DNA from 4 places in the Psychrobacillus sp. FSL H8-0487 genome. Region 4 is predicted to be linked to each of the others. Evidence: riboswitches for the same ligand, from Rfam matches in the RefSeq annotation. Region 4 holds a riboswitch; each other region holds the start of a gene.

Region 1 (2,200 bases), 3.6 Mb from region 4:
TTTCTAGTCCTTGTAAAAAGGAAAATGCTGCTTCAGGACTTAAAGTTGGACCAAAATCACGAAGCAATTGAACGCGTAATTTCACTGCAAATGCCACGTTTGGAACGTCTATTCCATATCTTAGACCATGATAGGTCACATCCGGTTGTGTGAATCCTGGAAATTTCTCGGAGTCCCAATTGAAGTTTCCTCCATCTACTACAACTCCACCAATCGTAGTACCATGACCACCAATCCACTTAGTCGCTGAATGAATTACGACATGAGCACCGTACTTAATAGGGTTCGATCCATATGGAGTAGCAAATGTGCTATCTACAAGTAAAGGCACTCCTACTTCGTTAGCAATGGCTGCTACGTTTTCTATATCTAATACATTTAAGCTTGGGTTTCCTATAATTTCTCCAAAAAATGCTTTCGTTTTATCTGTCACAGCAGCTCGGAAATTTTCTGGATCTGTAGAATCTACAAATTTCACCGTTATACCATATCGCGGCAATGTATGAGCAAATAAATTAAACGTACCACCGTATAAATTCTCAGCAGCAATAATTTCGTCTCCTGCTCCTGCAATGTTTAATATAGAAAATGCGATAGCTGCCATTCCTGAAGAAAATGCAACTGCTGCCGTTCCCCCCTCTAATAATGCAATTCGTTGTTCAAATACATCCACAGTTGGATTCGTAATACGTGAATAGATATTACCTGTTTCTGCAAGAGCAAATAGGTTTTGTGCATGTTCTGTATCTCTAAATACAAAGGATGTCGTCTTATGAATGGGTACTGCTCGTGATCCAGTCACTGGATCTGGTTGTTGGCCACCGTGTAAAAGTAGTGTTTCTTTTTGTAGATTGGTCATTTGAATTCCTCCTAAAATGTAGTTAGATGGACGCTTATGGAGGCGAGGGAGGATTAGAACAAACAAAAAACCCTCTTCAATTAAGAAGAGGGTGCAAATTCGCATGTTCCTCCTCTTATCTTCCAAATTCAATTTAGAATTTGTAGGATTTAGCACCTTTCCAAGTTGAGAACTTGTTGGTTGCCGGGCATCGTAGGGCCTATTCCCTCCGCCACTCTTGATAAGAGTATTAGATTTAGTTTTCCATCTTGTTACACAGTATAGATTTCTACCAATCTATTTGTCAATACTTTTTTGAATAATTAAAAAACATATACTTTAAAATTCTGAAACTTCTCATCTTTTCATTCGTTTAATATATTGAAGTTAATGGGGGTGAAAAAAATGCTCATTCCGATGATTTGTATCCTTGTGATCAGTTATCTTGTTGGGTCCATTCACGGTTCTAAAATAGCTCAGTATCTGAGTGGGGTAAATATTAAAAAAGAGGGCTTAAAAAATTCTGGCGCCTCAAATGCAGCTATTGTTCTTGGCGCAAAATATGGCATTTTAGTTGCCATAATTGATATTTTAAAGGGAGTTATAGTCGTAATTGGGACGGGTTTTTGGGTTTCACAGTACGCACATTTTTCGATAGTGGAACAGGACATCCTGCTATATAGTGCAGGTGCTGCTGTAATACTTGGACATAACTTCCCTCTTTACACTAAATTTAAAGGTGGTAAAGGCACTGCATCCCTTATTGGTGTACTACTTGCTCTTAGCTGGCCGCTTGGTTTAATCGGACTTATATTATTAATCGGAACTACATTATTAACGGACTATTTATTAATTGGTGTGTTTGTTTTTTACTTTGTTTTTATCGGTGCATCCATTTGGTTTGCAGAAGGAGTAGGGCCAATGGCTATTGCCGGATTCCTATTTTTGATGGCTGTTGTACTACATCTCGAGAATTTCCGTCGTTTAATGCGAAAGGAAGAGATGAGAATCTCCACTTTCTTAAGTAAGAAGAAACCATCTGTATGAAATGAGTGAATATCATGAAGAAGAAAATGAGGTGGATCGTGCTTATCCCATTAGTAGTGATTATTTCTAGTGGAATTGGGATATGGGTTCTCACGAGTAATTGGCTTGAAAATGGTCAAAATCCAAAGGCAGATGGCACCAATCAATATGCTATTGTGCTTGGTGCCAAAGTGAAAAAAGGGAATATCCCTTCTTTTGCTTTACAGTATCGATTGGAGGCTGCTCTTGCGTATGCCCAAAAATATACCCATGTAAAATTAGTACTTTCAGGTGGACGAGGTCCCGATGAAGATATCGAAGAGGCCGTGGTGATGA
Region 2 (2,200 bases), 2.1 Mb from region 4:
CCCGTTTTTTTACCTCGTCTTTGTTATAGCCGAGTAGCTTTAGTGGAATGGCGATATTATCATAAACCGTTGCTGTTTTAAGTAGGTTAAATCCTTGAAAAATCATGCCAACTTTATTGCGAGTTTTACGCAATTTAGGGAGGGGTAAGGAAGTAAGTTCGACTCCGTTTATGAAAACTTTACCTTCCGTAGGTTTTTCCAGTAAATTTACGCAACGAATTAGTGTGCTTTTTCCAGCACCACTATATCCTATAACACCGTGGATTTCTCCTTGATTTACCCGTATATTTACTTGTTTTACTGCCTTTACAGCTCCACTTTTACTATTAAACTCTTTCGAGACATTTTCTAATACAATCATTTCACGATCTTCCTTTCTTTTTAAAGAAAACGCTACCGAAGTCGGTAACGTTTATGACTCCATTATTCGTCCCAGCTAGGTAAAACTGAACCTTTAAACTCTTCTTCGATGAATTTTTTAACTTCTTCCGATTGATATGCTTTGATAAACTTTTGGATTGTCGGATCATCTTTGTTTTCTGCACGGACTACAATATAGTTCACGTAAGGAGAATTGGAAGATTCTAGTAATATGGAATCCTCTTTTGGACTAATACCTGCTTCAAGTGCAAAGTTTGTATTGATGGCAGCTGCATCTACTTCACTCAGTTGTTTCGGGATTTGAGCAGCTTCTAGTTCAATAAATTCTAGGTTTTTTGGGTTTTCTTCAATGTCATAAATACTTGCTGATTCTCTTTTATCTTTTTTAATTTTGATAAAGCCATTTTCTTCTAAAATATATAATGCACGAGCGCCATTTGTAGGATCGTTTGGTAAACCAAAAGTTGCTCCATCTGGCAGGTCATCTATAGAATCATATTTGTCTGAATAGACACCCATTGGATTTAATATCGTTTTTCCTACAGGAACTAAATCTGTGCCATGGTCTTCGTTAAACGTATCTAGGAATGGCTCATGCTGATAGCTATTTGCATCTAAATCCTCTTCCGATAAGGCTGTATTAGGTAAAATATAGTCAGAGAAAACTTTAAGCTTAACTTCTAATCCGTCCTTAGCAGCCACTTTAGCAGCCACTTCTACAATTTGTTCATGTGGCCCAGCAGTTACACCTACTACTATTTTGTCCTCATTAATCGCTTTAGTTTCTGAAGTTGCATCATCTCCACAAGCTACAAGAGCTCCAGATAAAAGTACCGTTGACAATAAAAATCCAAATTTCTTCATTTTCCATTCCTCCAAATAATTATTCAGAACGTTGTATAAATATAAAAGCCCCTCTTTCAAAAGAAAGAGAGGCGCATACATACGTTAGTCCTCTCTTATCTATCAAAACAAAATTGTTTTGCTGGATTTAGCACCTTTCCACATAGATTATTAGGTGGATGGTTGCCGAGCTTCATAGGGCCAGTCCCTCAGCTACTCTTGATAAGAGATATCAGCTATTAAGTTTTTCAACAGTTCATAAAATATAATTTACTACATCAACTTATTAAAGTCAACCTACTTTTTTTGTAGTTGCGTATAACATTCTAAATAGTATATGTTTAATAAAAATAAATAATTATACAAAAAGGGTGTGTAAGCGTTGTCAAAAGTAAGAGCAAACTTTGCAGTTGGTCAGCTAGGAAAGGTAGTAGGAGCGCGTTTAGTATATGGAACTGATTTGCTAGAAGGAATAGAGGAATTGTGTAAAGTGAATGGAATTAATTCTGCTACAATTCTTAGTTGTTTTGGAAGTTTTCAAAGAAGTGGATTTGTTTATTTGATACCAAACGAAGATTCACCCATAGGTGTAGGGTACAATAACCTCGTTGTCAAAGAGGGGCCAATCGAGTTTTTGCAGGGGACGGGAGTTGTCTGTCAAAGAGATGGACAGTTTGAAACACATTTCCATGGGACAATATGTGACCAATATGGCAATATTTTTGGTGGTCATTTTATGAAAGGTGAAAATCCTGTTATTACAGTAGATTTAGTGTTGGCAGAAACTATTGGTATGGATTTTCAGCGGAAGTTTGATGAAGAAACAGGAGCAAATCAGTTTTATCCGGTAGAAAAGAAAAAAGATAAACCTAATCAGCTTTAACACAAATAGAAAATGCCGCCTCATTTAATGGGCGGCATTTTTGTTAAAATAAATCGCTATGTTAAAAGTGTTACACTTAAACTAACGCAGCGG
Region 3 (2,200 bases), 1.1 Mb from region 4:
TTGTTTGTTTAGGAAGTTAATCATTTTTTTATATAATGCATCGAAAATGTCAGAAGAAATTGGTTGGTTTACTGAGCCCCAATCGATTTTGTCTTTAGAAATAGCTTCATCTACTATATACTTATCTTGGGGAGAACGGCCAGTATATTTTCCTGTTTCAGCTTTAACTGCACCAGTAGAAGTTAGTACTGCTTCTCCTCTTGTTGTAGCTTTTTCCACAAGTTGTGGCACTGACAATTGGCTGCTAACGTTATTTCCTGCTAACAATGCTTTCAGTTCACTCACTGTTTCGATTGAATTCATTTTGAATATACCATCCTTTTTTTATATTTCCTCTTCAAAAGAGGAAGTTTTCTAGATATGTGAATTAGTATAACACATTAGGTTCATTAGTCTATACTATTCACTTTTAATTTTTTCTTTTGTGTATAAAATACAAACAAAAATAGTTGACATCTTATACATACTTACGTATGATGATAAATTGAACGGATACTCTTATCCCGAGCTGGTGGAGGGGTCAGGCCCTATGAAACCCGGCAACCTGTAGTATTTTCATTATTACAAAGGTGCCAAACCTGAGACAAGGTGAAATTCCTTGATTGATAAGAGTGAAAGGTGCTTATGATACTAATACCTTTCCTCATGTATATTTACGTGAGTGAGAGGTTTTTTTATTGAACATCGCCCTTTATCCTTGTGTGCCAAGTCCGAAACGGCTTCAAGTTAACTTCAATGCATTTAACTTACATGTACTATTATGTGAAGAAAATGCATGAAACATTTTGAATGGCTTGACATGGGAATGAGTACCGTATCAATTCTTGAGAGAAATCTCGCGGGATATAGGAGGAACAATCTATGACACAACGTCGATTATTTACGTCAGAATCAGTGACAGAGGGACATCCAGATAAAATTTGTGATCAAATCTCTGATGCAATTCTAGATGCAATTCTAGCAGAAGACCCAAATGCTCGTGTAGCTTGTGAAACGAGTGTAACAACAGGGTTAGTATTAGTTGCTGGAGAAATTACTACATCTACTTATGTAGATATTCCAAAAGTAGTTCGTTCTACTATTAAAGAAATTGGTTATACACGTGCGAAGTATGGTTTTGACTCAGAAACTTCTGCTGTGCTAACTTCTATTGATGAACAATCACCTGACATTGCGCAGGGTGTAGATCAAGCGTTAGAAGCAAGAGAAGGATCTATGAGCGATTCTGATATAGATGCAATTGGAGCAGGAGATCAAGGCTTAATGTTTGGTTATGCTTGTAATGAAACTCCAGAGCTTATGCCTTTACCAATTAGTTTAGCGCATAAACTAGCTCATCGATTGGCACAAGTCCGTAAAGATGAAACTTTAGATTATCTTCGTCCAGATGGGAAAACACAAGTAACTGTAGAGTATGATGAGAACAATAATCCGGTTCATATCGATACAATAGTTATATCTACTCAACACCATCCGGAAATTACGTTAGAACAAATTCAAAAAGATATTAAAGAAGTAGTGATCAATCCGATTGTTCCTACAAATTTAATAGATGAAAATACAAAATACTTTATCAATCCAACTGGACGCTTTGTAATTGGTGGACCACAAGGAGATGCTGGTTTAACAGGACGTAAAATTATCGTAGATACTTACGGTGGATACGCTCGTCATGGTGGGGGAGCATTCTCTGGTAAAGATCCAACAAAAGTAGACCGTTCTGCTGCATACGCTGCACGCTATGTTGCTAAAAATATTGTTGCCGCTGGTCTTGCTGATCGTTGTGAAGTACAACTTGCTTATGCAATTGGTGTAGCTAAACCTGTTTCCATTGCTGTAGAAACTTTTGGTACTGGAAAAGTAGAAGAAGTGAAATTAGTTTCATATATTCGTGAACTATTCGACCTTCGTCCAGCAGGAATTATTAAAATGCTAGATCTACGCCGTCCAATATACAAACAAACTGCTGCTTATGGTCACTTTGGTCGTACAGACATTGATGTGCCATGGGAAAAAACAGATAAAGCTGCACAATTAAAACAAATGGCTGGATTATAATAGTATGAACAAAAAAGGCTTTCCTATAAGGGAAAGCCTTTTTTCATGGGGAATATAATAAGAATCGATCAATGGGTGCTGATAATCGATCGATTGAGTCATAAAATCGATCAATGAAAGTTATTAATCGATCAATCAAGAC
Region 4 (2,200 bases):
ATAGGGTAAGGCCTGTTTAATAATAATGCCTTTCTCACCGGATCCATCTGTTACACGGAATACATAATTTAGATTTCCATCACCAATCTCTTCGCAAACTAATGGAGCTTCGCTAGAAAATAATGATAACTCTATCGCCAGTGAAATTACCGTTTCTTTAGTTAATGATTCATATTCTTTCATTACTACTACCGCCATTATGATCGTCCTCTCATTTACAAAATAAAAAACCTCTTTCCAAAAGAAAGAGGCTTAGAATAAGAGATTCTGAACCTCTTATCTCTCAGAAAGTAAACTTTCTGATGGAATTAGCACCGTGCCTTACGGAATTTTACATTCCGGCGCATAAAGCGCCCCGTCTCACAACGGTATTACGGTCGGTTGCTGGGCGTCATCGGGCCATTATCCCTCTGCCTGCTCTTGATAAGAGTGCGGTACAACTATGATGTTTGTTTAGAATCCTAGCATATTAGAAAAAGCTATGTCAATACAATTTTGAATAATGATAATTTTTCAATTTCTTGTTGACAGAATTTTTAATGCATGGAATAATCAATATAATTTATTAAATACAAACTGAATATTTTTTCTTATTTAGAGCAGGTGGAGGGACAAGCCCTATGATACCCGGCAACCGATTCAATTATGAACACGGTGCTAATTCTTGCAGTCAAATGGCTGAGAAATAAGAAGTTGTTAAGCTATTAACCTCTTCTTATTTGAAGAGGTTTTTTATATTATCTGTCTAGCTCTAGCGCCTAGGCACTTACGCTTTTCTAATATTAGGAGTGAAAAAATGAGTGGAATTACTGCGCACTATCAACTATACGGAAAGTCTGGTTCTTTTGAAAAAAAAGCGGATGATATTGCCCTTGGATTGACTATTGGTTCTTGGACCAATTTAGCTTTTTTAGAACAGGAACAGCTAAAAAAACATAAAGGAACTGTACGATCGGTTACTGAATTTGAAAATATTCTTCACCCCATTCATCCGGAAAGAATTAAAGGAGAAATTAAAGTATTCTATCCTGCCGCAAATTTTTCAGCAGATATACCAGCAATTTTAACTACCGTTTTCGGCAAACTATCTTTGGATGGAGAAGTAAAATTATTGGATTTAGAATTTGACACAAATATATTATCCCATTTCCCTGGCCCTCGCTTCGGCATTCAAGGTATCCGAGAAAGATTGGGAGTTTATGAACGTCCACTCATCATGAGTATCTTCAAAGGTGTCATTGGAAGAGATATCGAGTACCTAGCGCAACAACTGAAGCAACAAGCACTTGGTGGAGTTGACCTTGTAAAAGATGACGAAATCCTATTTGACAATCCACTCACTTCTTTTGAAACACGTATCAATACTGGTCGAGAGGTATTAAGACAAGTCTATGAAGAAACTGGTCATCGTACTCTATACGCAGTAAATTTGTCGGGACGTACATTCAAACTAAAGGACAAGGCCAAAAAAGCACGGGAACTTGGAGCAGATGCGCTCTTATTTAATGTTCATGCATACGGTTTAGACGTTCTTCAGGAGTTAGCAGAGGACGAAGAGATTCAATTACCACTCATGGCTCATCCGGCTTATAGCGGAGCATTCACATCCTCAGGATTTTATGGAGTTTCCACGGCACTTGCGCTTGGTAAACTTACCCGCTATGCAGGAGCAGATTTTTCATTATTCCCTTCTCCTTATGGCAGTGTTGCACTTGAAAAATCTGTAGCTCTTTCTTTAGGGAAAGAACTAACAAAGCCTAGTGAAGTAAAACAAAGCTTTCCGGTGCCTTCTGCAGGCATTCACCCTGGTCTCGTACCACTGTTAATGAATGACTATGGAATCGACAGCATCATTAATGCCGGGGGTGGAGTACACGGTCATCCGGCCGGTGCAACCGGAGGAGGTTTGGCTTTTAGACAGGCAGTATCGGCTGTTTTGGAAGGTATTCCATTAGAAGAAGCAGCTAAAACCCATTGTGAATTAAACACAGCACTTGAATTATGGAGGTGATAATATGAGTAATCTTGTAGTTTTTTGTGACTTCGATGGAACTATTACCAATCAGGATAACATTATGGCAATCATGAAAGAGTTTGCTCCACAAGAATGGACATCGATTAAAGATGATATTTTAGGACAACGAATTTCCATACAAGATGGTGTAGCAAAAATGTTCACACTCCTTCCTGTTGAGTCAAA

The links. Region 4 has a riboswitch for S-adenosylmethionine ahead of mtnW (2,3-diketo-5-methylthiopentyl-1-phosphate enolase). Riboswitches for the same ligand answer to the same signal wherever they lie in the genome.
Region 1: it holds a riboswitch for S-adenosylmethionine, as region 4 does, so the genes downstream of both, MHI47_RS00940 (O-acetylhomoserine aminocarboxypropyltransferase/cysteine synthase family protein) here and mtnW (2,3-diketo-5-methylthiopentyl-1-phosphate enolase) in region 4, are expected to answer to the same signal.
Region 2: it holds a riboswitch for S-adenosylmethionine, as region 4 does, so the genes downstream of both, MHI47_RS08365 (MetQ/NlpA family ABC transporter substrate-binding protein) here and mtnW (2,3-diketo-5-methylthiopentyl-1-phosphate enolase) in region 4, are expected to answer to the same signal.
Region 3: it holds a riboswitch for S-adenosylmethionine, as region 4 does, so the genes downstream of both, metK (methionine adenosyltransferase) here and mtnW (2,3-diketo-5-methylthiopentyl-1-phosphate enolase) in region 4, are expected to answer to the same signal.

The regions. Positions count from the first base shown of each region.
Region 1 is NZ_JBBOZA010000001.1:181,183-183,382, reverse strand. Features, by position in the region: gene MHI47_RS00940 (O-acetylhomoserine aminocarboxypropyltransferase/cysteine synthase family protein) at 1-859, opposite strand, end outside; SAM riboswitch class I at 972-1,086, opposite strand; gene MHI47_RS00935 (glycerol-3-phosphate acyltransferase) at 1,244-1,885, shown strand; gene MHI47_RS00930 (YdcF family protein) at 1,900-2,200, shown strand, end outside.
Region 2 is NZ_JBBOZA010000001.1:1,692,990-1,695,189, forward strand. Features, by position in the region: gene MHI47_RS08360 (methionine ABC transporter ATP-binding protein) at 1-361, opposite strand, end outside; gene MHI47_RS08365 (MetQ/NlpA family ABC transporter substrate-binding protein) at 424-1,245, opposite strand; SAM riboswitch class I at 1,338-1,453, opposite strand; gene MHI47_RS08370 (PPC domain-containing DNA-binding protein) at 1,607-2,107, shown strand.
Region 3 is NZ_JBBOZA010000001.1:2,610,246-2,612,445, reverse strand. Features, by position in the region: gene pckA (phosphoenolpyruvate carboxykinase (ATP)) at 1-303, opposite strand, end outside; SAM riboswitch class I at 496-612, shown strand; gene metK (methionine adenosyltransferase) at 862-2,058, shown strand.
Region 4 is NZ_JBBOZA010000001.1:3,752,589-3,754,788, forward strand. Features, by position in the region: gene mtnK (S-methyl-5-thioribose kinase) at 1-198, opposite strand, end outside; SAM riboswitch class I at 274-430, opposite strand; SAM riboswitch class I at 588-692, shown strand; gene mtnW (2,3-diketo-5-methylthiopentyl-1-phosphate enolase) at 797-2,011, shown strand; gene MHI47_RS19220 (2-hydroxy-3-keto-5-methylthiopentenyl-1-phosphate phosphatase) at 2,016-2,200, shown strand, end outside.